3 regions of the Roseibium sp. MMSF_3247 genome follow, and region 2 is predicted to be linked to each of the others. Evidence: predicted binding sites of a transcription regulator. Region 2 holds the regulator's gene; each other region holds the start of a gene.
The links. Region 2 encodes LexA, which represses DNA repair genes until DNA is damaged. Its sites were predicted from a motif close to TGTTCNNNNTGTGTTCNG; they were not measured.
Positions count from the first base shown of each region.

Region 1: the regulator LexA is predicted to act here: its motif matches at 7,864-7,881, upstream of RBB44_RS18130 (ATP-dependent helicase).
Region 3: the regulator LexA is predicted to act here: its motif matches at 8,880-8,897, upstream of RBB44_RS03890 (PA0069 family radical SAM protein).

Region 1 is NZ_JASHII010000005.1:301,912-312,557, forward strand. It holds gene RBB44_RS18105 (aminopeptidase P family protein) at 1-428, opposite strand, end outside; gene RBB44_RS18110 (hypothetical protein) at 680-883, shown strand; gene RBB44_RS18115 (50S ribosomal protein L11 methyltransferase) at 966-1,856, opposite strand; gene RBB44_RS18120 (tetratricopeptide repeat protein) at 2,040-2,618, shown strand; gene RBB44_RS18125 (autotransporter outer membrane beta-barrel domain-containing protein) at 2,670-5,252, opposite strand; gene RBB44_RS18130 (ATP-dependent helicase) at 5,396-7,834, opposite strand; gene RBB44_RS18135 (transporter substrate-binding domain-containing protein) at 8,090-9,220, shown strand; gene RBB44_RS18140 (hypothetical protein) at 9,262-9,633, opposite strand; gene RBB44_RS18145 (siderophore-interacting protein) at 9,695-10,492, opposite strand.
Region 2 is NZ_JASHII010000002.1:791,183-801,828, forward strand. It holds gene gltA (citrate synthase) at 1-609, opposite strand, end outside; gene gltX (glutamate--tRNA ligase) at 843-2,267, opposite strand; gene RBB44_RS09035 (ComEC/Rec2 family competence protein) at 2,714-4,894, shown strand; gene lexA (transcriptional repressor LexA) at 4,964-5,677, opposite strand; gene RBB44_RS09045 (DUF1194 domain-containing protein) at 5,988-6,740, shown strand; gene bchJ (bacteriochlorophyll 4-vinyl reductase) at 6,772-7,365, opposite strand; gene bchE (magnesium-protoporphyrin IX monomethyl ester anaerobic oxidative cyclase) at 7,367-9,022, opposite strand; gene RBB44_RS09060 (glutamate synthase-related protein) at 9,414-10,646, shown strand, end outside.
Region 3 is NZ_JASHII010000001.1:856,385-867,030, forward strand. It holds gene smc (chromosome segregation protein SMC) at 1-1,663, shown strand, start outside; gene RBB44_RS03850 (AtpZ/AtpI family protein) at 1,871-2,260, shown strand; gene RBB44_RS03855 (F0F1 ATP synthase subunit A) at 2,326-3,075, shown strand; gene RBB44_RS03860 (F0F1 ATP synthase subunit C) at 3,161-3,388, shown strand; gene RBB44_RS03865 (F0F1 ATP synthase subunit B) at 3,468-4,013, shown strand; gene RBB44_RS03870 (ATP F0F1 synthase subunit B) at 4,024-4,503, shown strand; gene RBB44_RS03875 (GNAT family N-acetyltransferase) at 4,749-5,210, opposite strand; gene RBB44_RS03880 (DUF3179 domain-containing (seleno)protein) at 5,408-6,793, shown strand; gene RBB44_RS03885 (ribonuclease HII) at 6,800-7,477, opposite strand; gene RBB44_RS03890 (PA0069 family radical SAM protein) at 7,728-8,792, opposite strand; gene RBB44_RS03895 (glycosyltransferase) at 8,969-9,661, shown strand; gene RBB44_RS03900 (saccharopine dehydrogenase family protein) at 9,996-10,646, opposite strand, start outside.

The DNA.
Region 1 (10,646 bases), on a different contig from region 2:
TCGGCACCGGCCTCTTTACAGATCTCCCGCAACCGGCGGACTTCCCGCACGGTGTGCAGCATGGCGTCGATGCCGAGTTTTTGGCCCGGCTTGAGGCGTGCAGCGAGCCAGTCCGTCACAGGTTCCGTGATCAGATGCTGGGCTGGAAATACGTCCATGTCGACCTGTTCGCGCACCTGGATGGTGTAACGGCCATCGACGAAAACGGCAGCTTCTTCGCCCAAAACTGCCGCCATACCGGCGGATCCGGTGAAGCCCGTCAACCACTGCAAACGGCAGTCATGCGGCGGGACATATTCCCCCTGGTGCGCATCGGCGCGGGGAATCAAGAAACCATCAAGGCCCAGACGCTTGAGTTCGGCTCTGAGAAGCGCTGCATGCGGCGCCCCGCAGGAAGGATCACTGAGATCGTCAAAATTCTGAAACATGGCGGCAAAACTAAAAGGGGTCTATGACGCAATCAAGTCGGATAATTATTTCTTGAAAAGATTGGATATGGGAATTTTCGTTTCGAAAATGTGCAATGCACAAATTATTTCGCATATGCGAAATGCGCAGGGCTGGCATGCAGATCGCCCCCTACCTAAACCACCACCGCACGCTCATATTCACAACCAACAAACAGATAAAGACGTTTCTCCCTAGGGAAGCTCTTCAACTTCGAACGGGATTAAAGACAATGACCATCGCAACGACTACATCCACACGCGCTTCCGGCGGCTTCATGCGCCGCGCTTTCGACCGGATGATCGAAGCCCGCTCCGTACAGGCCCGCCGCTATGTCAACGGCTACCTCCTGTCACTCGATGACGCGACCCTTTCTGCCCACGGTTACGATCGTGAGCAACTGGAACGCGAAGGCTCTGCGACCAGCGCGTTCTAAGCCGCTGAAAGAATACTGTGCACGATAAAAGACCCCGCCGGCTCAACCGGCGGGGTCTTTTCGTTTCTCCTAGGAAATAGCCTTACGCGTGTTTGCGGCCGCGGATCAGCGTGAGCGTGAGCCAGCCGTCCTTTTCCCGGCGGCGGTCCAGGACAAATCCCTGGCATCCATAAGCAAACAGGATCCGCGGTCCATCTTCGATCCGCAAACCGGATAGGACCAGCGTGGACGTTGGTGTCATCCGCGCGCAGATGGATTTCGACATCTTCATCAAGGGCCGCGCCAGAATATTGGCGATGACCAGATCGAACGGGCCATAGAGATTAAACCGCCGGTCTTCCACGCCATTGGCGGTGAAACCGGTCACGAGATGACGGGCACCGTTCAGCCGCGCGTTTTCCAAGGCCGTGTGTGTCGCAATCGGATCAATGTCGGTCGCTAACACCTGCTGGCGGGCTTTCAAGGCTGCGGCAATTGCCAGGACACCGGTTCCCGTCCCGAGATCCAGAATGCTGTCATACTCGCGCATGGACAACAGCCGGTCGATCTCTTCCAGGCATCCGGCGGTGGTTCCGTGGTGGCCGGTTCCAAAGGCGAGAGCTGCCTCGATTTCAAGCCCGATCGCGCCCCCCGGCACCTTGTCGCGATCGTGACTGCCGTGGACGAGAAAGCGCCCGGCGCGGACCGGCTTCAGACCTTCCAGGCTTTTTTCCACCCAGTTGATATCCGGCAGTTCTTCGGCTTCCAGCGGTGCGGCGAATGCATCGGCGCCGACCCGGTCGCGCACCAGTGCGGCTGCTTCGTCCGGTTCCATGCCGAAAAGCAGGATCTCGGCAGACCAGATCTTCCCGTCCTTGGAATCTTCGTAGATCGTGACTGGATTGCCCTCGTCTTCAAAGGCCCGTTCCAGGATTTCGGAGATCCGTTTGGCTTCCAGTTCTTCCGCCGTGATCTTGACCCGGATGGTTTTCATAAAGGCACGCCTTCGGTTGAGGTGTCGGTTGGCTTGGTGGCTTGGCTCAGCGGTATAGCCGGAGCGAAAAACCCCTGCCAGTCTCTTTTTTGTTTTCACGATAAAACTCGCCGGATCTGGCGAAACAGTCCGCCTGCCATAGGTTTTTACAAAAGTGTCCGACGGTACCAAGGGAGATCCACCATGCAGGCAAGCGCAATCCTTCAGTCCCGGCGCATCTTGGCGGCACTCGCATTGCTGCTCAGCCTTGTATTCCTTGGCACGGGGAGGCCGGCGCAGGCGGGTGATCTCCCGGATCAGCGGCTGTTCGATGCGCTGCTTTCCTCGAAGAGCGAGATGGAGGCCCGGATAGTCGAAGCGGAAATCTGGGAGAGCTGGATTGCGGCCGCCCCATCCGCAGATCTGGAGGCAAAGGTTCGCTCAGCAATGAGCAAACGGCGCGTTGCCGACTATGAAGGGGCACTTATGGAGTTGAATAGTGCCTTGGAGACTGCGCCTGATTATGCCGAGGCGTGGAACCAGCGGGCGTTCATCCATTATCTCCAGGGCAAACCCGACCGCTCACTGGAAGATATCGAACGGGTGCTGGAGCTTGAACCCAGGCATTTCGGGGCGCTTTCCGGCAAGGGCCGGATTCTGATGGAGCAGGGCAGGGTCCGGCTCGGCCGGCAGGCCTTGCGGGAGGCGGTCGCCCTGCATCCCTTCATACCCGAACGCTTCCTGCTGATCAGGGAGCAAGAGGAAAAAGGAATTGATCTCTAAAGGTGAGCGCCGGAACCCGGTTGCGGCCAGAGGCCCGCAAAGTGCCTTCTTCTAAAACCGCCAGGAAAAGTGTGCACCCGCGCCGATTTCTTCACCGTGTTCATTGAGTGCACCTGCAACACCCAATCGCCATGCACCCGCGCTGCCGACGGAGCCGACAAAGCCCAATCCGGCTGTTACGGAATGGGCGCCGCGGTTTTGGCCCGTTTGATTGAAGGTCCCGAACAAGTCGGACGTGACAGTGATATCGTGGGCTGAATCTGCCGATGCACTCCAGTCATGATCGTAGCGGGCAAATCCGACCAGCTTCGCTGTCCCGCTGTCCGTTGTCCAAACGTCCGCTGCCCAGTCGAATCCAAGACCGGTCAAAACGGCGTCCGCAGTCGCAGCATGGACGGTGTAGTTGAAGTCACCGCCTCCGGTTTCCCGAGCTTCGCCTTGCCAAATGTGCGCGTAGGAAGCTGCAGCAAACGGTGTCACTTTGAACTGGGGTGTTAGCGGCAGTTCATAGCCTGCTTTTGTTGCGACAAAGGCGGCATGGGAATCAAAATCGGATTCCGCGCGCCCACCGGTGAACAAGCCGACATTCGGGTTGTTCCGCTCGCCTTTGTTGGCGCTGTAAGAATAACCTCCGGAGGCCGCCAGCCGCCAGCTGTCGCGGTAAAGTGTTCCGTACAATCCGGCAAAGCCAGACTGCGCCGAGAAGGACTGATCGACCGTGTCATGCTCGTCCATTTGTTGATAGCCGTAGCCTGCAAACGCCCCAACGCTTCCCTGATTACTTGCGAGCAGATCAGCACCGCCAATCACGCTGGCAATTGAATAATTGAAACTTCCAAGACCGTCTTTGCCATCCACGTTGCCTTTCAGCCCGGACGCATCCAGCCAGATGGCCCGTCCTTGAGCATCGCGAACCTGATTGGCCTTGTCGAGAACGTCGTGACTGCCGGAAATCCGGTTCATCACCGAAGTGGCAATGTGATCGAGATGTTCCAGGCCGACGGTCAGGTTGGAGGAATAGGGTTCAGCGTGAACTTCGTTGAAGGTGATCAGGTCGCCGTTGGTCAGGGACAAATAGCCGTCACTCACCGTGTTGCCGCCGGCGAGGATTTGGTTTCCGCCACCGCTTCCGCCTGACACGCCATTGATGGGTGTTTCATTGTGCGTTGCTGATACGGCCGTCACCAAATCCACCCAAGGCGTCGTGACAGGCGGTGTGGTGGTCTGCGTCGGGACTGTTGATGTGGTCGTCGTCGTTGTGGGCGTGGTCGTGTTGGTCGTCGTGGTGGTTGTCGTCGTTGTTGTGACCGTTGGTGTCGTCGTGGTGGTGGTTGTAACTGTCGCCGTTGGTGTTGTCGTGGTCGTGGTCACCGGCGGTGGGATCACTTGCTTGCCACCGCCGGTCGACTGGATGGTCTTCACCTTGGTTGGCAGGAAGGTTGGTGTTGCAGAGTTGTCAGAGAACTTGACCTCAACCTGTGAAGTCTGTGTCGGTGGTCCCGCGAGGCTTGCACTCAGGTGTGCATTCAACGAGTTGCCTTCGACCAGAGTAACACTGTCACTGTCAATCGATCCGGCGCGCGCGATGACAAAGGTGGAGTTGATGAAATCACTGATTTCGGTGGCGCCTGACCCTGAATATCCGCTGTCCTTTTCAAGTGTCGCGGTCAAGTTGTCTGCACCGGTCATGTCACCGGACACATCCAGCAGGTCCGCAGTCTGAGACGCTGTCGGGTCCAGTTCGGAGACAAGACTTGTCGCGCCCTGAAAAGACACATCGCCGTTGATCGAAAGCGTTCCGATGGAGTTGCCGGGACGGATCTCTGCACCTGCGGATGTCAGGAAACCCGTGCCGCCTGCGCCTGTCTTGCCATTGATGACGCCATTGCCTGATAACTTTCCGTCAAGTTTGAAGAAGCGGGTATCGATTGTCGTATTGTCGAGCTTCAGCTCGGAACCGGCCACGACGGAGGTAATGAGCGCGTTTGAAATTGAACTGTCTTTAAGGGTCAGCTCAGTCGCTGAATCGAAATTCTGCCCCACGATGTTGTACTGCCCAACCGCGAACAAGGACGGATTGGCGACCGTAAAGGAGGTGTATGTCAAAGGGGAAGCCGACGCGCTTGCGATATAAACATTCTGAAATTGGGTATCACCGCTTTGTTCGGTTAAGGTGATAGCGCGGTTTGCACCAATACCGACATCTATCAAGTTGATCCAAGTTGCCCCGAGATCGTCAGTCGCCGGTGCCTGGAGCAATCTGAGGAAGTTTGTGCCCGGAGACGGAGCACTTTCAATGCTATTACCGATGAACGTGAAGGAGTTGACTTTCGAGGCCCGTTTCAGGTCAAAGAAAACGGGCGAATAATAGTCATAGGCACCATCGGCGGGAACCGTTCCCGGGGAAACCACGATCTCCGTCCGTCTCTCAAGGCATATAGCACTTGAAGGGGTGAAGCTGCTTGGGTCGAGCCGTTCAGTACCCGAAGCACGGAGCGCGCCCGCCCCCAACGCATCGCAATTTGCATTTGCTGCTGCAGGGGCCAGGAAGGTCGCCGCAGTTGCCGTAAACACCAGCGTGGCTGCATGAAAACCTGCGCGATTGACGGCCGACTTGTTGTTTCCTAAACGCATGTTGTGCTCCTGCCGTATCCGCTACGCAGAAACAAAATGCGGATCAGTCTAACTGTCCGGTCACACTAGCGAATTTATGCTTAACCTAACGTAAATTTTGTTCCGTTCAGTTTGATATTGTTATAAATATCAATATCTTAAAATCAGTGCCGTTCTACGAAGCTGTCGATGACTTTTTTCTGACCGGCCTTTTCAAAATCGATGGTCAGCTTGTTGCCTTCGATCGACTTGATCGCGCCATAGCCGAACTTGATGTGGAACACCCGTTCGCCGACAGAATATTCCGACGGAATGTCGCTGACGGACTTGGCAACCAGTTCCCCTTCAATCGTGAGCGGTCCCTGGCGTTTTTGACGGGCGGATTGGTAGCCACGTCCGCCGCCGTCTGAAAACCCATCGGAGGACTGGCGTGCCCGTTGAGCGCGTTGCCAACCGGGCGTCGAATAGCTGCCGGTCTCAAAGGCATCCTGACGGTCGAAGCGCGACGGACCATAGCCGCCACCGCCATACCCGCCGTAGTTGGACGAAGCTTCTGCGATTTCAACGTGTTCAGTTGGCAGTTCATCAAGGAACCTGGACGGAATGCTCGACTGCCATTGGCCGTGAATGCGCCGGTTGGAAGCAAAGTACAGCTTCGCCCGCTTCTTGGCTCGGGTGATGCCGACATAGGCGAGGCGGCGTTCCTCTTCTAGGCCTGCGCGGCCACTCTCATCCAGTGCCCGCTGGTGAGGGAACAACCCTTCCTCCCAGCCAGGCAGGAAGACTGTGTCGAATTCCAGGCCCTTCGCGGAGTGCAGCGTCATGATCGAGACGGCGTCTTGCGCATCCGCGCTGTCCCGGTCCATGACGAGGGAGATGTGTTCCAGGAACCCGGCCATGGATTCAAACTCTTCCATGGAGCGGATGAGTTCTTTCAGGTTGTCCAGACGGCCCGGGGCCTCGGCCGAGCGGTCCTGCCGCCACATTTCCGTGTAGCCACTTTCATCCAGAATGATCTCGGCGAGATCCGTGTGCTTCATGCTGTCGATCTGGCGCCGCCAACGCTCGAAATTGTCGAGCACGGTTTTCAGTGAATTGCGCGGCTTGGGTTTCAGCTCTTCGGAATCGATCAGCTGGCTGGCGGCCTGCATCAAGGGGATGCGCTCGGCCCGCGCCAGTTCATGCACAAGCTTAAGCGTGGCATCCCCAAGGCCGCGTTTCGGCGTGTTGACGATCCGCTCGAACGCCAGATCGTCCGCCGGCTGCATGACACAGCGGAAATACGCCATGGCATCGCGGATTTCCATGCGCTCATAAAAGCGCGGTCCGCCAATGACACGGTAGTTGAGGCCGAGCGTGACAAATCGATCTTCGAACTCGCGCATCTGGAAGGAGGCGCGGACCAAAACGGCCATCTCGTTGAGCGTGTGACCTTTGGTTTGCAGCGCTTCGATTTCATCACCAATCGTCCTGGCTTCTTCTTCTGAATCCCAGACGGAGGCAACGGACACGAGGTCATGATCCGGTTCGTGAAAGTCAGTGAAAAGCGTCTTGCCGAGGCGGCCTTCGTTGAAGGAGATGAGATGAGAGGCCGCGGCGAGAATGTGACTGGTCGAGCGGTAATTGCGCTCCAGACGGATCACCTCCGCGCCCTTGAAGTCGTGCTCGAAGCGCAGGATGTTGTCGACCTCGGCCCCGCGCCAGCCATAGATTGACTGATCGTCATCACCGACACAGCAAACATTCGGATTGCCCTGGGCCAGCAGGCGCAACCACAGATACTGGGCGATGTTGGTGTCCTGATACTCGTCCACCAGCATGTAGCGGAAGCGGCGCTGATAATCGGCAAGCACATCCTGCCGGGTCTTGAACAGCGTGATGACGTGGAGCAAGAGATCGCCAAAATCGGCGGCGTTCAGGATCGACAGGCGCTCTTGATACTCCTGATAGAGCTTGCGGCCCTTGCCGTTCGCGAAGGCGCGCGCTTCGCCTTCCGGCACCTGATCCGGCGTCAGGGCCCGGTTCTTCCAGCCGTCGAGCATGTTGGCAAAGGCGCGGGCGGTCCAGCGCTTGTCGTCGAGCCCTTCGGCCTGAATGATCTGCTTGATCAGGCGGATCTGGTCGTCGGTGTCGAGAATGGAAAAGCCGGATTTCAAACCCACCAGTTCGGCATGTTTTCGAAGGATTTTCACGCAGATGGAGTGGAACGTGCCGAGCCAGGCCATGCCCTCCACATTGCCGCCGACAAACCTCGCAATGCGCTCCTTCATTTCGCGGGCGGCCTTGTTGGTGAAGGTCACGGCCAAAATATCATGTGGACGTGCCAGGCCGGAGGCCAGGATATGCGCGATCCGGGTGGTCAAAACCCGGGTCTTGCCGGTGCCGGCGCCCGCCAGAACCAGGACAGGCCCCTCGGTCGTTTCCACGGCAAGGCGCTGTTCGGGGTTGAGACCGGTCAGGTAGTCGGGCGCCCGGCGGGCCGCCATGGCCCGCGCTGCAATGCCGCCACCAGGTGGTGGCGCAACAGGTGGAGCTTCCGCCCGCGTCCCGATGGGTTGAAAAGGATCGTCAAAGGGATCGTCATACCCGTCCGGGTCGGTCATGGTTTATCGGTCCGGTTAAAAGCGCTTTGGAGAACAATATAGCAACAAATGCCGCGCTGGCGAGACGCGATAGTCGGATTTGGTGGGGATAGTTCTCGCGAACAGCGAACCTTTCACGCCGTCCCGGCGCAGGCCGGGACCCAGTAGCCTGGTTCCTCGATTGCAAAAGCATCACACAGGCGTTTGCGACTGTTTTACCCTTTAGGTTGTAACGTCTGGACGCATTCGTCTTTGCGTCCTTGTCTTGGGGGAACCATGCTTCTGAATTATCGTGTCTTTTTGCGTTCCGTGTCCCCGATCATCGTGCTGATCAGTGCAATGATACTGGTTGTATCGCCCGGTGCCGCGCAGGAGGCGGGTCAAGCACCGGAAGCGGCAAGCGGCGAAGCGCCGCTGACGGTTGGCGTTCGGGTGAGCCCGCCTTTCGTGATGCAAACGGTTGACGGATATACCGGCATGGCGATCGAGCTTTGGGAAGAACTCGCAGCTGCTGCCGGCCTCGAGTATCAGTACGAGCCTTACCCCAATGTGCGGGCCCTGATCGACGCGACTGCAGAGGGGCAAACAGATGCTGCGATCTCGAACCTGACCATCACCAAGGCGCGTTTGGAGAAAATGGATTTTACCCAGCCCTGGTTTGATTCAGGTCTGCGCATCATGGTCGGCTCTGTCGGATCAACCAGCTTCTGGGAAGTGGTTAACGGCCTTCAGGAAGCGGGGTTCCTGAAGGCCTATGGCTGGCTCGCGTTTGTTATTGTGGTGGCCACGCTTTTGATGACCCTTTTTGACCGCCGTTTCGACAAGTCCTTCTCGCAGAAGTGGCCCGATGGTCTGGCGGACAGTTTTTATTCGGTAATGTCAGTCGTGACCTCCGGCAAGGCGCCATCGCGCAAGAATCTGTTTGGTTGGATCGGGCGTGTGTGGCAGGCGATCTGGCTGGTGTGCGGATTGGCGGTGATGGCGTTCATTACGTCTTCCGTCACAAGCGTCATGACCACCTTGTCGCTCAACAATCAGATTCAGAGTGTCGCCGACTTGCCGGGCAAGGTCGTCGGTGTGTTCGACGGCAGTGTCGGCGAAGACTATTCACGCGAGCAGGGATGGTCGGTGATTGCGTTTGATGGCCTCGATGAAGCTGTCGAAGCATTGAGCGATGGCGAAATTGACGCGTTTGTCGGCGATGCACCCACACTGGAATACTACGATCACACCAATCCCAACGCGGATGTGGAGGTGGTTGGGCCGCTCTTTGATCCGAACAAATATGGTTTTGCCCTGTCGCTGCGCAGCCCTTACACCCGCACGATCAACATTGAGCTGCTCGCGGCCAAGGAAGCCGGAAAAGTTGAAGATCTGCGGGTGGAGTATCTCGGGCCGCGGGAATAGCCCTTGCCGGGTTCCAGCTTGGCTAAAGCAATAAGGTTGGCCTAGGGGCTACGTGTGCTTTCCGTTGTTGGCGTCTCGTAGTCCCGTCCATGGCGCTCCCAGTATTCAAGAGCGACCGCCCAGGATGGAATGTCGTCAGTGTGGAAGCCGCATGTCGTTCCAGTTGCGATTGATGGAAACGCCTTGATCGCCCTGCGGTGCGCTCCGCGATAAAGATAGCGTTTCATCGCCGTTTCACTCGTCCAGACGGTCAAGGTGTGGTGGACGCCGTGCACGATCCGTGTGCCGGCCAAAACGTTGCCATCAGCGACTTTTTCCTGATTGAAGCTGGGGATCGCGTGCCGCCAAAAGCGCAGGGCATGAAACCAGGTCTTCAACCGCAAACCGGTCACTGACACGTAATAGCGGGCCATCGCAGCTCTCCGTAAACTGAAGAGACTACGCGCTCGGCAGCCTGCCAGATCGAAAGGGGTGTCAGGCGGCTTCCGCCCGTTTCATTTTCTGGTGCTCGTCTTCAACAAGGCCGATTTTCCAATAACCGGAAATGTAAGTGTCTTTTCTCGGTACCTGCCGGGTATTGTTCAGATGATCGCGGATTGACCGGATGACCGAACTTTCCCCGGCAATGCAGGTTTGAAGAACACCATCCGGCCACGCCATCGACGTTATGAAGTCGAGCTGAGACGTGGATGCCACATGCGGATCCTCATGGATCAACCAATGGATTTCGATGTTGCTTGGGACCGCAATCTCCCGGATATCGTCTTTGGATGGAACTTCAAAGAGGGCAACGCCTTTCGCATCCCGTGGCATCTGCTCCAGAACAGCTTCGGCAACCGGCATGGCGGAGAGGTCCGCGGCCACCAGATACCAATCAGCGTAGAATTCCTTGATCTTCTTCTGGCTTGGCCCGAAGAAGCCGAGGAACGATCCGGGTTTGGCGGATTGCGCCCAGCGGGTTGCCGGTCCGTTGTCCCCATGGGCAACAAAATCGATGTCGAGCTCCAGACTGTCCGGCCGATAGGCCCGCACGGTATACGTCCTGACTGGGTGGACTTTCTCATCTGGTGCGCCGGGGGCGAAGTAGGCTTCGAAGTCGTCCCGGCTTTCATCTTCCCGCGGCAGCACCAGCTTGCAATTCGCCCCTTCCTGATGAAGCGGAAATCCTTCCAGTTCCGGTCCGGCAAAGGTCACACGGATCATGTGCGGGCTTAAATGCACGGCCGACTTGACGGTCAGAAAACGGGGTTTGCGTTTCGGCAGGGCGGCCATGAGGAACCTTTAAATGTTGACTTCAATACTCAGCATTTAGCATCGCCCGACCGGTTTTGAAAGGCGTCATTGTTTCATGACAGGAAACGGCGTGTCAGGTGTATCAAGAAAAAGCCCGCCGATTTGGCGGGCTCGATCTTGGGAATGGCACTTG
Region 2 (10,646 bases):
AAAGCACATGTGCAGGAAGTTCGCCGCGTAACCGAGGTCGTTGCGCGGATAAACGAACGGCTGACCAACGTGGTACTTATAGGCCATTGCAGCCATGGTCGGCAGTTTTGCGATCATGCGCAGGGACGCGACCATCCGCTGATGCGGATCGGAGATGTCGGTGCTGTCATGGTAGAACGCTGACAGGGCGCCAACGGTGCCGCAGAGGATCGCCATCGGGTGGGCGTCGCGGCGGAAACCGGAATAGAACCGGTTCATCTGTTCGTGGATCATCGTGTGATAGGTCACACGGGTGACGAAATCGTCTTTCTGCGCCTTGGTCGGCAGTTCGCCGTAAAGCAGCAGATAGCAGGATTCCAGGAAGTCACCATGGTCGGCGAGCTGTTCGATCGGATACCCGCGATACAGCAGCGTGCCTTCGTCACCATCGATGTAGGTGATTTTGGATTCGCACGATGCGGTTGAGGTAAAGCCCGGGTCGTAGGTGAACATGCCCGTGTCCTTGTAAAGGGACGAGATGTTCACAACCGACGGTCCGATGGATCCGTCAAGGACGTCGAAATCGTGGTCGTTGCCACTGACGTTGAGCTTGGCGTTGTTGTCGGCCATTCAGAAAACCCCCTATTTGTTACCCTTGCACTGCCGAGCCACGGGCCTTGGATGCAAGACCCAAATGAGGCGGCCAGACTGTGCTGGAGGAATGGTCGCGTCTTGCCTAGCCCATTTGCCGCACTGCCGCAAGCAGCAGCGTATAACGCTTTGGTCAAAGGCCGACATGTTGATGTTTGCCAATGTTCCGGCGCGCTGCAGCAAAACGCGCCGGTCCTTTGCGCTCCCTTACGTCAGGCAGCCTGATCGGCAATCCGGGCGAGGGATTCGTCGCGGCCGAGTGCAACCAGCACGTCATAAATGCCAGGGGAGGTGCCCCGGCCGGTGAGCGCTGCACGCAGTGGCTGGGCGACTTTGCCGAGTTTCAGATCCTTGTCTTCCGCATAGGCTTTGACAGCCGCCTCCAGCGGTTCCGCTTGCCAGTCAGCAACGCCAGAAAGCACGCCGTTCAGATCGCCCAGAATCGCCCGGGCGTCGTCTGTGAGGATCTTGATCGCTTTCTCGTCATTTTCGAGCGGGCGCTGGCGCCACAGGTAGGAGGCGCTGTCGGTCAACTCGACAAGTGTCTTTGCGCGTTCCTTCAGGCCGGGAAGGGCGGTCAAAGCCGTTTGGGCATTGGCCGCGTCCGACATCCATTCCAAAACCGCTGCCCCATTATCCGCATGGGCAAGATAAACCTTCCAATGCTCCAGCAGCTCAGCGTCGTCTGTTGCGCGCATGTAATGGCCATTGAGATTTTCCAGCTTCTTGAAATCGAAGCGCGCTGCTGACTGACCAACGGCATCCATGCCGAACCATTTGATCATGTCCTCAAGCGACATGATCTCTTCATCACCATGGCTCCAGCCGAGGCGCGCGAGGTAGTTGCGCATGGCTTGCGGCAGATAGCCAAGGGCCCGATAGGCCTCTGCGCCGGTCGCGCCGTGGCGTTTGGAAAGTTTGGCACCGTCCGGCCCGTGGATCAGCGGGATATGCGCCATTTTCGGCACGTCCCAGCCGTTGGCATTGAAAATCAGCGTCTGACGGGCGGCGTTGGTCAGATGGTCGACACCGCGGATGATATGCGTGATGCCCATGTCGTGATCATCGACAACCACGGCCAGCATGTAAGTCGGCGTGCCGTCAGATCGCAGGAGAACAAAGTCATCAAGATCCTTGTTCGGGATCACCACACGGCCTTGAACCATGTCGTCCACGACCGTTTCGCCGTTTTGCGGAGCTTTCAGCCGGATGACCGGATCAATACCTTCGGGCGCTTCGGACGCATCCTTGTCGCGCCAAGTGCCGTCATAGCGCGGCGGGCGTCCTTCTGCGCGGGCCTTTTCGCGCATGGCATCGACCTCTTCCGGGGTCGAATAACAGCGGTAGGCCGTGCCGTTTTCCAGCATCTGGTCAACAACTTCCTTGTGCCGGTCGACCCGGGAGAACTGGGAGATAGGATCCCCGTCCCAGTCTAGGCCAAGCCACGAAAGGCCATCCATCAGCGCATCGACCGCTTCCTGTGTGGAGCGGGCCCGGTCTGTGTCTTCAATGCGCAGCAGCATTTTGCCGCCGTGATGCTTGGCGAAGAGCCAGTTGAAGAGGGCGGTGCGGGCGCCGCCAATATGGAGAAATCCGGTCGGGGATGGGGCGAAACGCGTGACGATATCTTGTTCCATGGTACTTTTTGAAAGTCTCTGTCAGAATGAGGCGCGGATCTGCGCCTGACGGATAGTGGCGCGGTCTTAGCATAGGCAAGCCTGAGGCAAAATAGGCTTTGCTGCGATCGTTAAACCCGGCAGAAGGAGCGCGGGTGGCACGGGAGGCGAAACCAGACGCCGATGATGACAACCGGGCTGGCCCCGGCGCTCCTGTCAGTGACGCTTCAGTTATATCGTCAAACACGGATAGCAGGCATCGGCCCACCGAGGCGTCGCCCTGGATCGCGTTTCTGAGAACCCGGAGAGAACGGAAAGACCCGCCAACTGATCAGTACGCCGGTTGGGCAGGAACGGCGGACGATTGGGAGCAGTTTTGGCAAAAGCAGGGTCTTTTGTGGACCGGATTTTCCTTCAGCGCCGGTATTTTTTTCTACAGCTTGTTGCCTGAAGAGCCGAGTTGGCTCGTGCTTGGCGTGTTATTCGTTTTATCAGGTGGTTTCGCTGGCTCCCACGCTATCCGAACCGGTCTGCCGCGAATTTTGATCCTTTTGCTCGCCCTTTTTGCAGGGCTCAGCATTGCAACACTCCGAACAGCTGCAGTGGGCGCACCCCGGCTGGCGGAGCCGATGACTGTTCTGTTGCGCGGTGACGTCTTGAAGGTGCAGGAAACCCGGTCTGGCAAGCGGCTTGTGCTCCGCGTCAGAGAAGTTGATGCCAGAGAAAATACTGTTGGGCGGTTTGCAAACCGGGTCCGGCTGCGCATTCCGGCCGATGCGCGCATTGCACCCGGCAACTCGATCAAAGTCCGGGCCCGGTTGTTTCCGCCTATGGGTCCTGTGGTGCCCGGCGGATATGACTTTTCCTTCCGCGCCTATTTTGACGGCATAGGTGCAAGCGGCTTCAGTTACGGCGCGCCAGAGATCGTGCAAGGGCCTGCGGCGTCTCAAGTCCTTCTGCTCGTTCGCAAGGTGAATGAACTCCGCCAGCGCTTGGCAGAGCGGATTTCAGCACTTTTGCCGGAAGGCCCGGAAACAGCCCTTGCGGTTGCACTCTTGGTGGGCGATCGCAGCGGTATTGATGAAAAGACCGAAGAGAGCCTTCGGGCCGCGGGCCTGGCACACATTCTGGCAATTTCAGGCCTGCATATGGCGCTCTTTGCAGGCGGTGCTTATGCTGTATGTCTTGGCGCCCTAGCACTTATCCCGGGCCTTGCGCTGCGCTGGCCGATCCACAAGGTTTCAGCCGTTCTCGCCCTTGTCGCGGCAGTTTTTTATCTTCTCCTGTCCGGGGCTTCAGTCGCCACGCAAAGATCCTTCATTATGATTGCGTTGGTTTTTTTGGGGATCATGACCGGACGCCGGGGTTTGACGCTGCGATCGGTCGCAATCGCCGGACTGTTCTTGCTTCTACTCGCGCCGGAGCGCCTGTTTTATCCAGGTTTTCAGATGTCGTTTGCGGCCGTGATCGCACTGGTCGCCGTTTATGATCTTTGGCGGTCGCATCAAAAGAGAAGCAGGTTTCTTGTCTCATCAACAAGCGGGCTCTCTTGGTTCTTGTCCGGCGCACTAAAATGGGCCACCGGTTTGTTCGTGACGGCTCTCGTCGCCGGGATCGCTACCGGCATTGTCGGTGGGTACCACTTTTCCCGGATCGCGCCCTTCGGACTGGTCGGCAACATGCTGGGCATGCCGGTTTTTTCTATCATCGTGATGCCAATGGGCGTGGTGGCACTGGTCCTGATGCCGTTCGGTTTGGCGGCAATCCCGCTCAAGATCATGAGCGCCGGTCTGGCGGCGCTGATCCAGATAGCGGAGTTCACAGAACAGATTGCGCCTGACTTTGGCCGAATGGGAAGTCTGACCGGCCTGTCTGCCGCTGTTTTATTGGCCGGTTTCTTTGGCTTGCTGCTCGCCCCGGGCCGTTTCCGGATGATCGGTTTGGGTCTCGCACCTGCCGGAATCGCTCTCGCGATAATATCGCGTCCGCCAGATATTTACATTCCGGCAAAAGGGGCTCAATTGGCTGCCCGGGATATCGAGGGCAAGTTAGCGTTATCCAGCGCCAGAAGTTCTTTTGCTGTAGAGACTTGGTTTGAAGCGGAAGGAGTGTCAGAAGAGGCGATTAAATCGCGCAAGATGAAATCCGATCAGCGCGCTTGCGACCCTGCGGGCTGTGTGGTCCAGACGTTTGCAGCAAGGGCAGAAGTTGGTGAGGAGCAGATTCCGGTCACCATCGCCCTACCGAAGACCCGGAATGCCCTTTTTTATGACTGTCAAAAGGCAGATATGATCGTGACCGATATGATCGCGCCAGAAGCATGCTCCGCAGTCGTTTTCGACCAGGACATCAGAGTGGCGCGCGGTGCCATTTCTATTTGGTTGGGCCAGGTCTGTCGAACACGCACTCCAACAAAGGACCAGATGATCGAAAACGGGCAGAGAGTAGAGGCTGCGGTTCAAAGAAAGAATGTTGCCCCAGCCCCAATAATGCCGCCGCAAACCACTCGCGCAGCGGCAAAAACTCCCAGCGCTGTTGTTTGCCAAACGCAAATAAATTCAGTCAAATACGCCAAGCCAACGCCTCCGCGGCCGTGGCACAAGCAAGGCAAAGTTACACGCGCAAGCTTGCGCGCATCTGCTGACTAGAACTGATGGTAGTACCTACAAACCCGCAGTGGCGGGAAACTCTCGAAAATGCCTGCCGGTCTCGAAGCTTCAGTACCGGCGGAACAGGGAAACGAGTTTCCCTTGCACACGGACACGGCCCGGTCCGAAAATACGTGTCTCGTAGGCGGGGTTGGCAGCCTCAAGCGCGATCGATGCGCCTTTTTTGCGCAGGCGTTTGAGTGTCGCTTCCTCATCGTCCACAAGGGCCACAACGATGTCGCCACTATCGGCGCTTTCCGTTCGGCGGATCAGGACGGTGTCGCCGTCCAAAATCCCGGCTTCAATCATTGAATCCCCGCGCACTTCCAGAGCGTAATGCTCGCCTTTGCCTAAAAGCTCTGGCGGAACGCTGATCGAGTGGCTGTGGGTCTGGATTGCCTCGATCGGAACACCGGCCGCAATCCGACCCATGACCGGGATTTCCGTCGATGCTGCGACAGGTTCTGGCGCGGGCGCAGAGGCTGGCGCCGGTTTGCCGAGTGATCCTTCAATCACCTCTGGTGAGAAACTGCCTCTTGGTCGCGGCGCACCCAGGCCCGGCGCGATCGAATCCGGCAAGCGGACCACTTCCATGGCGCGGGCTCTGTTGGGAAGCCGGCGTATGAAACCGCGCTCTTCCAGGGCGGTGATCAGTCGGTGAATGCCGGATTTGGAGCGGAGATCCAGAGCATCTTTCATTTCGTCGAAAGACGGCGGAACGCCCGTTTCCTTTAGTCTTTCGTGAATGAACATGAGCAGTTCGTACTGCTTGCGCGTCAGCATACTGCGGTTCCTCGCCCTGAGTTTGGTTTTGCCTGAGAATCGCTCAGTACAAATCGAGAACATCTTACCTGTTCTCATTGTGTTCTGCAAGGGTAAACGTTCTCTTACTGTTCTGCCGATGGTTCTGAGATCGAAACCTGCAGATGCTTTAAGGCGCTGAGAAAAAGATTGTTTTATACGTGATGCGGGAGAACGACCAATATACGCCGGACGGCACAAGATCGGGACCTGCACAAATGTTGTAAGCCGGCCTTTCTGATCCGCTAACAGGCTCTAGCTATCTTCTGAGTTGTTGCGGAGGAAGCAGACTATGCGAATGATTGTGATCGTTGCTGTTTTGTTGCAGGGCTTGCTTGTTTCTGCGGCCTCATCCGAGGAACTTGATCTGGAACTCGTGCTTCTGGCAGATGCCACTGGTTCAATTGATGACGCGGAAATCAGGTTCCAGCGCCGGGGCTATGCCGAAGCGATCACCGATCCACAGGTCCTGAACGCAATTGCGGACAACGCGTATGGCAAAATCGCCGTGACCTATGTCGAATGGGCGGACATGTTTTCCCAGGACGTCGTGGTCGACTGGATGGTGATCGACGGACCGCAGTCGGCGCAGCTCTTTGCAGAGCGTTTGATGGCACCGCCCCGTCAGGCCTTTGGCCGCAACGCGATTGGCGCTGCTCTTCTAAAGGGCAAGGAGCTGATCGACACCAACGAATACAAGGGGTTGCGGCGGGTGATCGATTTGTCGGCGGACAGCGCCAACAATTGGAATGGGCCAAGCATCACCGAGGCAAGAGACGCTGTGGTGAATTCCGGCATCGTCATCAATGGTCTTGCGGTCCTGTGCCGTCACTGTTCCGGCCGTCCGGTGTCTTACAATCTGGAGGACCGGTTTTTTTCCGAGATCATCGGTGGTCCGGGATCCTTTGTCGTGACGGCCGACAGCGCCGACACCTTCGCAGCGGCTGTGCGCAAGAAACTCATTCTGGAAATCGCGGACAAGCGGTCTGCGCCGGATGCCCGTGTGAGGTTTGCAGCGATTGAAGGCACGGGAGTTGCGAACTGATCGGGTAGATCCAGTCCGGGACTACATAATCTTAGATATTGAACTCAAACCGGCAGGCATCCGCCCCGCAAGCTCCGCATTCCGTCTCTGTGACACGGACATGCGGGCCGATCAGTTCCTGGAACAACCTCTCGAAAACAGCCACATGCCAATGGCAAATTGGATGATCAGCGTGTTCCCCTGCGATTAGCGGATTGTCTTTCAGGATAAAGATCAGGGGCGCGCGTCTTGCGACTTCGAACTGGCCGGAGCCTGCAAAGGTCCAGGCGTTTTTTGAAATGGCGTTTGCCAAGAGATGTTTTGAGAGGCTTGCGGGAAGGACTTTCAAAAGCGTTTGCGCCAGACCAGGGATCCGGTGTTTTATGACATAATCGGCCGTGCCAACACCGGCGGCCCTGGATATCTCCGCTGAAAGATCGGGTAGGGTGGCCCGCACCGTCTTGTGAAACCGCGCGACGGGGCCCTCCGGGATCAGGCCGCTCATATCCGGAAGGCTCGCAATGCGGGCGTCGTGCAAGAGCGTTTCGAAAAGGTCCTGACCACCCTGTTCTTCCAAAGGGGAGCGGAATTGGGTCAAGGCATTCGGGCCGATCATGCCATCGGCCTGAAGGCTCTGCCGGTCCATGTCAGGCGTTCTCCGCCAATTGTTCCGTGCTGCCACCGCAAGCAAGCGCTGCCGCTGCTGAAGCTTTTTTTCGCTCTGCCGCCCTTTCCTTGCCCTGCAGTCGCAGGGCTTCGCGGCGCTCGGCTGCCCGCGCGGCACGATCGGCCGCCGATTCCCAGTCCGCCACTTGGGCTTCTGCCAAGGTGCGGTTCTCATCGAAGTCGAAATGCACCTTGTCCTTGGATTGCGGGCCCCAGTAACCGGCCTTGCCAAGGTCATAGAAGGTGCGTGCAAAACCGGCCTTCAGGAAGGCTTTCAGGCAGCCCAGCAGATAGCGCCGGCGAAAGCCGGTGCCGCGCCACGGGTAATGGAACAGAGCCTTCTGCATGTAGAAGCGCCGATAGTTCTTCATGACACCGTTCAAAAGTTCGCCGCGTGTCATGGCCTCTGGCTTCATGATCGGTGTGACGAAGTTGTATTTCGAAAAATCAAACACCTCGACCTGATCCCGGATTTCCTGGAAGAGCGGTGTGAACGGCCAAGGCGTATACATGGCCCAGTTGGCAAGGTCGGGCTGCCAATCCCACGCCATCCGATATGTTTCTTCCAGGGTTTCCTCGGTTTCATTGTCGAGCCCGACAATGAACTGAGCTTCCACGAAGATGTCGGCCTCCCGCAGAAGCCGGATGGCTTCCTTGTTATCGTTGACCTTGGTTTCTTTGTTGAACTGGTCGAGTTTGAGCTGCGCCGCCGCTTCCGTTCCAAGGCTCACGTGAACCAGGCCGGCCTCGCGGTAGAGCGGCAAGAGGTCCTTGTCGCGCATGATGTCGGTCACACGGGTGTTGATGCCCCACTTGATTTTGTCCGGCAGCCCGCGTGCGATCAGCTCGTTGCAGAATTCAACGAACTTCTTGCGGTTGATGGTGGGCTCTTCGTCAGCAAGGATGAAAAAGCCGACATTGTGCTCGGTGACCAGCTTTTCGATTTCATCGACAACCTTTTTGGGATCGCGCACCCGGTAATCGCGCCAGAATTTCCACTGCGAACAAAAGGAGCAAGTGAACGGGCATCCCCGGGCAAAGTTCGGGATGGCGACGCGGGTACCGAGCGGAACATAGGTGTATTTGTTCCATTCCAGAATGTTCCAGTCCGGCTCGATCGCGTCGAGATCCTTCACGGTGGCAGCCGCATGGGTCGCAACGATCTGGTTGTCTTCCTTGAAAGCAATGCCCTTGATCGTTCTGCGGTCTTCCGGCCACCGCTCCTCGTCGATTGCCCGCATCAGCTCAATGACGATTTCTTCGCCTTCGCCGCGCACAATGACGTCCACCCAGGGCGCCTCGCTCAAGACCTGCTTGTACATAAAGGTGGCGTGGACACCGCCGAGAACCCGAACCGCATGCGGATGCTCGTCTCGCGCAATTTCCAATATCCGTTCGGCTGCGTAAATCGACGGCGTGATGGAAGTAACACCAATGACATCCGGTGAGATCCGGCGGATCTCTGAAGCAATTTCGTCGTCAGACAGGTCATTGGTCATGGCATCGACGAAATGTATGTCGTCAAAGCCTGCCTTTTTGAGACTTCCCGAGAGGTAGGCGACCCAGGCCGGAGGCCAGCTCCCGGCGATTTCCGCGCCACCAGAGTGGTAGTTTGGATGAACGAACAGGATGCGCATGGGATCACCTCTCATATGTGTCAATTAAAGTTGACACATGCATCGTCTCAGAAAAATGACGCAGATCAATCGGGCGAATTGCGTATTTTTGGCAAGTTGAGCGGCGGCGTCGTTCGCAGCTCAATTATCTTCCCTTGCGGTATTTCACGATTGCCACACAGCACTGTCATCTGCTTATGATTTGAGACTGCAGGGCTTTCCAGACCTAATCCTGCAAGCAAACCATCTATTGCACGCCCATTTTTCAAGGCGCGCCTTCAGCACATGCTGATCATGGAGACAGGAGATTTAAGAACGACAGTCCGCAATCAATTGCCGACTGTTTTGAAGCAATCAGAAAATGCCAAGGCCCAGTAAAACAAACGCTGTGCCACTAGCTGGGGAAGACAAAATGAAAGCACACGCCGTCGCCAAGTGGAGCGAGTTGCCAGATCGAGATCCGCAATATGCTCTCGTGGAAGATGTCGATCTGGTGGTTGTTCGCTTTGATGAAACGGTGTCGGTGATGTACGGGCGATGTCTTCACCGTGGGGCGCTGATGTCCGACGGCTATGTGGATGGAGATAACCTTATTTGCGGCGTTCACTATTGGGACTACCGCATTGATACAGGCGTTTCTGAGTACAACAACTCGGAAGTCCTGAAGAAATTCAGCAGCTGGGTCGAAGACGACGAAGTGCGGGTGGATGCGGAGGAGATCGCGGCCTGGGCCAAAGACAACCCGCAACCCTTCCAGCGCGATGACTACCTCGGTCTTTATGCGGACACGTCCCACGGCACTGAGGAAGAGCCTTATACCAAACTCATTCAGGGGTATGCCAAACACGGTCTTTCCAAGACCGGTCACCACGGCGTGGTGGATGCCATGGGGGTGCCGCGTGTTGACTTGCCAGATTGGGACGACATCCAGATCCTGACTGCGCAGCTCCAGCGTTTTCCGTTGCTTGATGATGATCCGGTGGGGACCGATGTTGTCATCGGGCCGAATGCGCAAAAGCCGCTTCACCTGAAGATCCCGCTTTTTGTCTCGGATATGAGTTTCGGTGCCTTGTCAGAACCGGCGAAGATCGCGCTTGCGCGGGGGGCTGAACTTGCCGGAACCGGTATCTGTTCCGGAGAAGGCGGGATGTTGCCGGAAGAGCAGGAAGCCTGCTCGCGTTATTTCTATGAGCTGGCCTCAGGACGCTTCGGGTTCGACTGGGAGAAGCTGAACAAGGTTCAGGCGTTTCATTTCAAGGGTGGTCAGGGCGCCAAGACCGGAACCGGCGGCCATTTGCCGGGATCCAAAGTGCAAGGCAAAATTGCCGAAGTGCGAGGCCTGAACGAGGGCGAATCGGCGATTTCCCCGCCGCGCTTTCCCGACTGGACGCAGTGTGAGCAGGTCCGGGACTTTGCCGATGAGGTGCGCAGCCGCACAGGCGGCATTCCGATTGGCTACAAGCTGTCTGCTCAGCACATAGAAAAAGACATCGACTCGGCGCTGGAGGTTGGGGTTGATTATATCATCCTGGACGGCCGCGGCGGGGGCACTGGAGCTGCGCCGATCATTTTCCGGGACAACATTTCCGTACCGACAATCCCCGCGCTCGCCCGAGCCCGCCGGCATCTCGACACGTCTGGGCGG
Region 3 (10,646 bases), on a different contig from region 2:
ACCTGGTCAGCGCTTGGTGAGCCGGGAAGGGGACCTCTGGCGTTGGGATGGTTTTGTTGTCGCTGCCAATGCGCCAACACCGGCAGCACAACGGTTGGCGCAGAAGAATCGCCTGGCCGAACTGGGTGACGAAATCGAGACCGCGCGTCAGGCCGTCGAACGTCACCAGCTGGATCAGGAAGCCGCTGCGAACCGGGTCCGGCAATCGGTGGAATTGGAACAAACCGCTCGCGGCAAGGTTCGCGACGGACAGCGGCAGGTCACCGCGGCGCGCGAAGCCTTGGCCGCTGCTGAGCGGTCCATTGCGCAGCTGGCTTCCCAGAAGGCGGCTGCGGAAGACCGGGCGCAGCGTCTGGGTGAAGAAGCAGAAGAAGCGCGGGCCTACTTGGAAGAAGCGCAGGAGCAGTTGGAAGCAGCTGCCGAGGCAACCGGCTACGCCGACCAAATTCGGGATCTGCAAACGGATGTTTCCTCTGCGCGGACAGCACTTGCAGAAGCGCGGGCGGTCTCGGAAGGTCTCTCCCGGGAACAACAGGTGCGCGACCGGCGCCTGGAGGCGATCGCCCGGGAATATGACAGCTGGAAGTCCCGCGCGGCCAATGCGACACAGCAAATTACGGTTTTGAGCGAACGTCGCGATGAGGCGGAAGAAGAGCGGGCTGAGCTGATCGAGGCGCCCGAAGACATCGAGATCAAACGCCGGGAGCTGTTTTCTGCGATCGCAAAAGCCGAAGACGCCAAGAAGGAAAAGGACGACCAGCTCAGCCAGGCCGAGCTTGATCTGGCCGATGTCGACCGGGCCGCAAAGCTGGCCATGGAAGGCTTGGCTGGCGCGCGCGAGCAAAAGATTCGCGCTGAGGAGCGTCTCGACGCGGCACGGGAGCGGAAAGAGACCCTTGAGCGGCGGATCGATGAGGATCTTGAAGTGCCGGTGGTCGCCCTACCGGAAATCGCCGGCCTGAAGGAAGGCGCGCCATTGCCGGATCCGGAGGCGATGGAGAAGAAGCTGGACCGGCTCAAGGCCGAACGCGAACGTTTGGGCGGGGTCAACCTGCGCGCAGAAGAAGAATTGCGCGAAATGGATGAGCAAAAGACCACTCTGACGTCTGAGCGGGACGATTTGATTGAGGCAATTCGTCGCTTGCGGACGGGGATCTCAAATCTGAACCGCGAGGCGCGGGAGCGCTTGCTCGCTTCCTTCGAAGTGGTCAATGGTCACTTCCAAAGGTTGTTCACCCACCTCTTCGGCGGCGGCACGGCAGAATTGCAGCTGGTCGATTCGGACGACCCGCTGGATGCCGGGCTTGAGATCATTGCGCGGCCTCCTGGCAAGAAGCCGCAGACCATGACCTTGCTGTCGGGCGGTGAACAGGCGCTCACCGCCATGTCATTGATTTTCGCAGTTTTTTTGACAAATCCAGCGCCGATTTGCGTGCTTGATGAGGTCGACGCACCGCTCGATGATGCCAATGTGGAGCGCTATTGCGATCTTCTGGATGAGATGGCGCGTAACACAGATACCCGCTTTGTGGTGATTACCCACAACCCGATCACCATGGCCCGCATGAACCGTTTGTTCGGTGTCACGATGGCGGAACGAGGTGTCTCGCAGCTTGTTTCGGTGGATTTGGAGACTGCTGAACGATTCCGCGAAAGTGCCTAATTTTCAGCCGAACCGCGCTCCTTCGTAAGTTTCCCATAAGACTTAGGTCATGGAAAATGTGAAGAAGGGCGAATTTGTGTTATAAATCAGATAAATAGCGGAAATCTTAGTGTTCTTGACAGGGCAATGGCCCCCGACTATGGTGCGCGCGGCTTGAGGGGGTGTCCAAAGGCTGGGTCTCACGGCTTGACGGGGGCGGGGAACGACATGAGTGGCTCTTCGCAAAACGGCAATACAGATGATCTGGACAAGGGTGCCTCCGAGGCGGATCTGTCGGAACGGCGGGACCGTCTGAACCGGAAGCTGGACGGCCAGCGCAAAGCTGAAGAAGCTGAGCGCGCGGCCAAGAAAAGCGACAATTCCGGCTACGCGCAGGCAATGAAACTCTCTTCGGAGTTCATTTCCGGTGTGGTTGTTGGAGGCGGTTTGGGATGGTTCGTTGACCAATGGTTTGGGACAAAGCCCTTTGGGTTGATCGTGTTCCTGCTGATTGGTTTCGCGGCGGGCGTTTTGAACGTGATGAGGGCTGCAGGGCGTATCGCCGAGCCAGGTCAACGGTACAAACGCGAGAGTTCTGACGACGGCGGGTCCTACTGAAGTTGTGCATCTGGGCGCCTCGCGCACCCACGAATAGAAATGATTTGAGCGAAGAAGGCTGACCGGTGGCGAACGATCCGATCTCGCAGTTCAAAATCCAGACCCTGTTTCCGATTGAAGTCGGCGGAATGGATTTCTCTTTCACCAACTCTTCGCTGTTTATGGTTGCGACCGTAGCAGCAGCTTCTGCCTTCCTGATCTTCTCCACGTCCGGCCGCGGCCTTGTGCCGAGCCGCGTGCAGTCGGTCTCGGAAATGGCTTATGAGTTTGTTGCAGGCATGCTGCGAAGCTCGGCGGGTACGGAAGGAATGCGGTTCTTCCCGCTTGTGTTCTCGCTCTTCATGTTCGTCCTTGTGGCAAACCTCTTCGGGATGTTCCCGTACTTCTTCACGGTAACCAGCCACATCATCGTGACGTTTGCGCTTGCGATGCTCGTGTTTCTTACTGTCACGATCTACGGTATCATGAAGCACGGAACCAAGTTCTTCCACCTGTTTGCACCATCAGGCGTTCCGCCGGTGTTGCTTTTGATCGTTGCACCGATCGAGGTCGTTTCCTTCCTCTCGCGTCCGATCAGTCTGTCCGTCCGTCTGTTCGCGAACATGCTGGCCGGTCACATCACCCTTAAAGTTTTCGCCGGGTTTATCGTGTCCATGAGCGCCGCTGGCGGCGTGGGCATCGTCGGCGCAATCCTTCCGCTGAGTATGACAGTCGCGATCACCGCGCTGGAGTTCCTCGTCTCGTTCCTGCAGGCCTACGTCTTCACGGTCTTGACCTGCATGTACCTCAACGACGCCCTTCATCCGTCACACTAAGCGAAACGTCTCATGCGGCGGCCCAACCCGGGCCGCTGCCTGAAGAAATCTGAAATCTGCAAAACACTACTTAGGAGCACGTGTCATGGAAGCAGAAGCAGCAAAATACATCGGCGCTGGTATCGCATGCCTCGGCATGGGTGGTGCAGCGATCGCACTCGGCACCATCTTCGGTAACTACCTGAACGGCGCTCTGCGCAACCCGACTGCAGCTGATGGCCAGTTCGGTCGTCTGGTTTTCGGCTTCGCCGTTACCGAAGCTCTGGGCATCTTCTCCCTGCTCATCGCTCTTCTCCTGCTCTTCGCTGTCTAATTCTCTTTCGTTTCAGAGAGTTTTGACGCGACTCCGGGGGCGGCGTCTGCGCCGCCCAACCGGATTTTGGAGATAGGATATGGCAGGCAACGCCGAACATAATACGGAACTCGGAATTCCGGCTGAAGAGCACGGTGCCGGCTTCCCGCCGTTCGACGCAACGACCTATTCTTCGCAGCTCCTGTGGCTGGCCATCACTTTTGGCTTTTTCTACTGGATCATGAAGAACGTCGCTGTGCCTCGGATTGCAGGCATCCTGGAAGACCGCAAGGACCGCATTGCCGGTGATCTCGGCGAGGCCAACCGCCTCAAAGATGAAACCGACGCGGCGATCGCGGCTTACGAACAGGCACTTGCTGAAGCGCGCAACAAGGCACACGGGATCGCAAGCGATACCCGCGCCAAGTTGAAGGCGGATCAGGAAGCCCGCCGGGAAAAAGCCGAAGCGGATATTGCCGAGAAGCTGAAAGCAGCTGAAGCTCATATCGCCGGTATCAAGACCGAAGCGCTGTCCCAGATTGGTGACATTGCCGGAGACACCACGTCTGCGCTCGTTGAGCAGCTGATGGGCAAGGCTCCGACAAAAACCGATCTGACCAAAGCGCTCAAGTCGGCGATGAACTGAGGAGACCGTCATGGACGCATCATTTTGGGCCCTGGTCGGTCTCGTTCTCTTCTTCGTCCTGATTGCCTACCTCAAGGTGCCGGGCATGATCGGCGGGGCGCTGGACAAGCGCGCTGACGACATCAAGAAGGAACTGGAAGAAGCACGTAAGATGCGTGAAGAAGCCCAGGAACTTCTGTCGGAATATCAGCGCAAGCGTCACGAAGCTGAAAGCGAAGCCGAAGCAATCGTTGCGGAAGCCAACGCAGAAGCCGAGCGCCTGACCGTTGAGACGAACCAGGCACTGGAAGAGATGATCGCTCGCCGTTCCAAGGCAGCGGAAGAGAAAATCGCTCAGGCCAAGACCCAGGCAATCGCCGAAGTCCGTGCCAAGGCTGCTGACATCGCTGTCGCGGCCGCTGAGGAAATTCTCTCCGCCAAGGTCAAGGACAAAGTGGCAGACGACATTCTCGCCAAGAGCATCACTCAGGTGAAGGACCAGCTGAACTAGTCTTCAGCACAATCCGGAACCAGTTCTGAAAAGCGGCCTCACCGGGCCGCTTTTTTCTTTGTCTACCGCCTGCGAATGAAACTCTATCCGCGTTTTTGTTCGCCATCCCTGCGAAGGCAGGGATCCGGTAATCTGAGCCGGTGCGGTTTGTTTCCCTTGTGGGCAGATGTGGCTTCTGAGCCCCTACCTTCGCAGGGGCGGCAGGGGTGTTTGAGCTTGCTGGCTGACCTATCGCAAAGAGGTTGCTAGGACCGGCCTTTCTCCATGACCACCAACGGTGTCCGGCCGTTTTCCATCATCTCGCCGGTCACCTGATAGCCAAGGCTTTCATATAGCCGGATGTTGCCGGAGCTCAGCTTGCCGGTAATCAGCCGGTAGGAGTGTGCAGAGGGAAACTTCTCTTCCGCTGCGATGAATAGCTGCCGGCCGATCCCCCGTCCTTGATGTTTGGGTGCCACAAACAGTCGGCCGATATGACATGTGTCGTCCTCAGCGCGAACCCGGACCGACCCGATGATGTCAGATCCCTGCCGGGCGATGAGAAAAACGTGCGTGGTGAAAGCCGACTCTGTGTCGGCGAGGGCCTCAACCATAGGGGCGATCTGCATATCACCGTTTAGCGCTGCTTCTTTGTGAAAGGCGATTTTCTGAAGTTCGAGGATTTGTTGCGCATCGCTTTTGTCTGCGACTGTGATTTCGACGTCCATTTCCCTCTCGCCGGATTGTGATCTCAAAAATTTCTGATGCGTCGTGATTCGATAAGATTGGCCACTCAAGCCATGCTCAGAACGATACGCCGCCTAGGGCAATTCACTAATGGTGATACCAAGCAAGGCGCCGGTCATGCAATGCCACCGCGGTCCAGAAGGCCGGGTTCATTGAGGTTTTCAAGAAAGGCGCCGCCATGAAGTCGTCTCATCGAGTTTTCGCACATCTCCTTATCGCAGCGCTTATACCGTTGTTGTCACTTGTTGGCAGCGGATTTGCCCAAGCCCAGGAGCGCGCGCCCCTTCCAGACTACGTGATTGAAAAATTCGGCACCCCTCCCGCGATACCGGATGGCCCGCTGTCCGAAGATCTGAAACGGGCCGTGAAAATGGCGCTTGTAGACCCGGTGACCCATGCGGGTTGGGGACGGGACCAAAGCCTGGCGCTAGCCGAGGTCGCTGCATCCAAAGATCCGCGCCTGGTCTGGATCATCAGTGATTTGATGCGGTTTGCAACCGGCCCTCAGCTGAACCAGGCCTTGAGCGAAGCCGCGTCCGAACTGTTGGGCAAACAGATCCCGCTGCGCAACAGTTGGGGCGTGGTGAGCGATCATCTCATGGCCTGGGATATTCCGGCACCTCCCGATTACCTTGCCTCCAAGCGTGAGATCTTCACAACGATCGTACCTGGCTGGGACCGGATCTTTGTCGAGGGCGATATTGATTGGCGGATGGTGTCCTGGGGCGGGGTCCTGATCGATGACCGCCCGTATGACCAGACCGACAATCAGTGCAACTGCATTCCGGCCGTGGATAATCCGGAGGTCAGCAGTGCGGAAGACGCAACCTGGCTTAAGGACAGCGATATCGTTTTCGGGATCGGCGTGAACGGTGACTACCGCGCCTATCCGAGACGGATCATGGAAGTGCGCGAGATGGTGAATGATACCCTTGGCGGCCGGACGCTGGGAATTCCCTACTGCACTTTATGTGGCGCTGCGCAGGCCTATCTGACGGATGAGCTGCCAGACGGAATTGAGCGGCCGGTTCTGAGAACCTCCGGGCTGCTCATTCGGTCCAACAAGGTGATGTATGACGTCAATACCTACTCGGTCTTCGATACGTTCCTCGGTACCGCGGTGACTGGCCCGCTTGCGGAGAAGAACCTGAAGCTAAAACAGGTCAGCGTCGTGACGACCGATTGGGGTACGTGGAAGAAGGCGCATCCGGAAACAACCGTATTGGTGGAAGCGCTTGCGCTTGGCCGGGACTTCGATTTCCGCAATGGCCGGGATGCGAATGGACCTATCTTCCCGATCGGCGATGTCGATCCCCGGCTGCCCGTGCATGAGGACATCATCGGGATAGTCACGGCGTCTGGACAGCCGGTCGCCTTTCAGCGCAGCAAGGCCTTTGCCGTACTCAAGCAGGGGACAGAGATCCGCGTTGAGAACGTTCGTCTGGAACTGGATGCCGGTGGTATCCGGGCCGTTGGCGAGGACGGAGCGGATCTCGGCAGCCATGAGGCGTTTTGGTTCGCGTGGTCTCAGTTTTACCCTAAAACAGATCTCTGGGACGGTTGACAAACCCTATCCGGGAACTCTGGCGGCCAGCCGGACGGGCTTGAAGCTCATCCGGTGGTGCGACGTTGGCCCCAGGGTATCCAAGGCCGCTTGGTGTGCTGGAACGCCGTATCCCTTGTGCTGGGCAAAGCCGTAGCCGGGAAACTCGGTTTCTAAGGCGACCATCATGCGATCTCGCAGAACTTTGGCAACGATGGAGGCTGCGGCGACACACAGGCAGCGGCCATCGCCCTTGATCAGCGCCTGCCCAGGCTGCGTGAGGCCAGGGGGGATGTCGCGGCCGTCGATGAGAACGTATTGCGGCACTTTCGGTAGTCCGTTCACCGCCCGCACCATGGCGCTCAGCGTCGCCGTCCGGATGTTCAATCGGTCAATGGTGGCAGGGGAGGCACTCGCCGCGCAAACCCAGCTGGTTTTGAGGATTTCAACGAACAATGATTCTCGTTTGGCCTCAGTCAGCTTTTTTGAATCGTTCAGTCCGGCCGGCACATTTTTGTAGTCCAGGATAACCGCCGCCGTTACCACAGGACCCGCCCAAGGCCCGCGACCGGCCTCATCAACCCCGCACAACAAACCGCCAAAGAACCTGGCGTGTTTTATCTCGGTTCTGAGGTCGGGACTGTCCGAGAAGCTGAGGTCGAAAAGGGAGGGTGTTTTGTTCATGGGCGCAGAATGTGGGGCCAAATCCAACAAATCAAGCAAGCTTTGCCCAAGCCTATCTATTGGGCGGCTACAGAGGGCGGGGAAATCCAGCTTCTGGGTTCCATGCCTGCTTCACTGCTGTCATCCCCGACGCAGCAATGCGGAGATCGGGGATCCAATCGTTTCTAGAGCATTTGAAAGAGTCTAACGAAGCAGCGGCGCGTGGAGCGGTGAGTAGATCCCGGCTCGGAGGCCGGGATGACAGCAGAGAGCTGGGCCTCCTTTTATCCCCTCAGAACAAGTCCAGCTGCACCCCGCCTTTCTGCGGCTGGATAAAATGCTCGGTGGACAGCTTTTTCCTGCGCAAATTCAGGCCCAACCGTTTGGCCGCCAACGAGAAGCGTTTGGCAATCTGGTCGGCATAGGGGCCACGCCCGCGCATGCGCTCGCCCCATTTGGCGTCGTAGTCCTTGCCGCCGCGCATGGAGCGGATCAGGTTCATCACATGGCGGTAGCGATCCGGGCGTTCGCGCAAAAGCCAATCGCGAAAGAGCTCTGACACTTCCAGAGGCAGGCGCAGCAGAATAAAGGCCGCTTCGCTGGCCCCGTGCTCAGCAGCTGCCTCCAAAAGGGTCTCAATTTCACTGTCTGTCAGCGCAGGTATGATGGGGGCCATCATGACGGAGGTCGGAATGCCAGCCTCGTTCAAGGCTTTGACCGCTGCGAGACGCTTGTGCGGCGCGGATGCGCGGGGTTCCATGGCGCGGCACAGCTTTTTGTCGAGCGTCGTGATCGACAAGGCCACCTTGACCAGATTGCGCTCGGCCATCCGCGACAGAATGTCGATGTCCCGAGTTACGAGCGCCGACTTGGTGACGATGGCGACCGGGTGGCCGCAGGCCTCCAGCACGTCCAGGATCTCCGGCATCAGCTTGTAGCTGCGTTCCATCGGCTGGTAGGGATCGGTGTTGGTACCGATGGCGATGACCTTGGGCTGATACCCCGGCTTGGAGAGCTCCCGCTCAAGAAGCGCGGCGGCGTTGGGTTTGGCAAAAAGCCGGGTTTCAAAGTCCAGCCCGGGTGAGAGGCCCATAAACGCGTGGCTGGGCCTCGCAAAACAGTAGATGCAGCCATGCTCGCAGCCGCGATAAGGATTGATCGAGCGATCGAAGGAGATGTCCGGTGACTCGTTGCGGGTGATGATCGTCCGCGCGCGTTCTTCCTGCACCTCTGTCTTGAGAGGTGGCAATTGATCGAGGCTGTCCCAACCGTCGTCAAAGGCTTCTTTCGATAAGGGTTCGAACCGCCCCGAGCGGTTCGTTGCGGCCGCACGCCCCCGGCGCCGGTCGGCCGCCATATGGCTCAGATCCGCCGTATCGGGCGCCAATTGAGCAGAACCAGAAGAATTTGGGGGTGCAAGTGTCATAGACTGCCGACTCTTTATGAGAACAATACAAGAACATTATCTAGAATCGGGCGCCGAACAAGCCCCTTCTCTCGCACTTTCGAAAATTTCATGTCATAGAAAGGGTCATGATTAGTGTCATAATTCCGACTGAAAACGCAGAACTCGACCTTGTTCACGCACTGGCTGCCTTGGTGCCGGCCGCCGCCGAGGGCGTTGTTCGGGAAGTTGTCGTTGTGGACGGCGGATCGACCGATAACACGGCGATGGTCGCCGATGCGGCAGGCTGCACGTTTGTGACGCGCAAAGGGCCCCGCAGCGAGCGCCTCGCATATGGCGCAAGTGTTGCCAAACGCGGCGACTGGCTGTTGTTCCTGCAGCCTGAAACTCTTCTGGAAAGCGGTTGGCATCACGAAGCGCAGGCGTTCATCGAGCGGGCGGGGCGCACTCCGAAAGGGCCAAAGACGGCTGCAGCTTTCCGCTTGCGGTACGAGGCTTTCGGGCTTGGTCCCAGATTGTCGGAAAAGGCAGCTTCTGTGCGCAGCCAGCTGCTTGGCATGCCCTACGGCAATCAGGGCCTTCTGATCTCCCGCCAGTTCTACGAAAAGCTTGGTGGCCACCGGCCGTTGCCGGAAATGGAAGATCTTGACCTTGCAAAACGCATCGGTCGCAGCCGGATGGTGTTTTTGCGCGCGGCAGCCGTATCCGCGGGTGAGCCGGGCGCAGCTGGCTATGCCACCGGCCTGCGTCAGGCTCTGGCGCGCTTTGCCGTCGGTACCCTTCGTGTTCCAACAAGCCTTGCGGTCAAGCTGCACGGGTAGTCGGCAGCCAGTGCAGTTCGCTTCAGACTTGCGAATTCCACTATAACATCGGCGCCGTCCCGGTCCCCGAACCGGGAGCGAAGATGCTTCGTGTTTGATCCCGGATCTCCGCGTTGCTTCGTACGGGAAGGCACCTCGATCGCGTTGCAGTTCTGATTACAGTGAAGCAAGGTTTCCTAACACAGTAGAAAGCAGACAAATGTTGCCATCCCTGCGAAAGCAGGGATCCAGTATTCTGCGGCCTAAGGTTTTTTCTGCGCTGGCGGTGGTGATTACTGGGCCCCTGCCTGCGCAGGGGCGGCCACGTTGAAGAAGGGCTTTGGTCTGGGTAGACTTACGCCGCGTAGAGCGAACCGGTGCGGGTTTTCAGAAACGCATCCAGCGGAATGTCTTCCTGCTTCAGGAAACCGGTTGCCGGCAAGGCGCCGTCCCGGACCATCTCGATGACTGCAACGACAGAGGCTGATGTGGTCCAGGCAATCGCCGTGCGGATCTGGCCGCCGATCTCAATCGGCTTGTAAGCCCGCACGAATTCCTCCCGGCGCGGGCGGCCGTCGATGGTGCCTTCCGAGGCCACATGCACATAGACGACATCATTGTCGGTTGGTGGTTTGGCGTGCACCAGAATTTCTCCGGCTTCCTGACGGCGCTCACGCATGAGGAGCTCGTGGAAGAAGAAGTTCATCAGTTCGGCATGGCCAGGATAGCGCATGGTCTTGTAGTCGATGTTGGCGACCTTGCCCAAATAGGTCTCGCACATGGTGCCAAGTCCGCCGGAGGTGGTGAAGGCTTCCAGCTTCATGCCGTCGATGTAGATCGTTTCCAGCCACTCCATCGGCGAGACCCACTTGCGTACGCCATCCTCGATCACCTCACAGTCGTTGAGGTACTCGTTAACGACCCCATCCGGGGACCAGTTGAAGGCATAGCCCATCAGCCCGGTCGGGTTTTGCGGCAGCGCGCCGACGCGCATCCGGCAAGACCG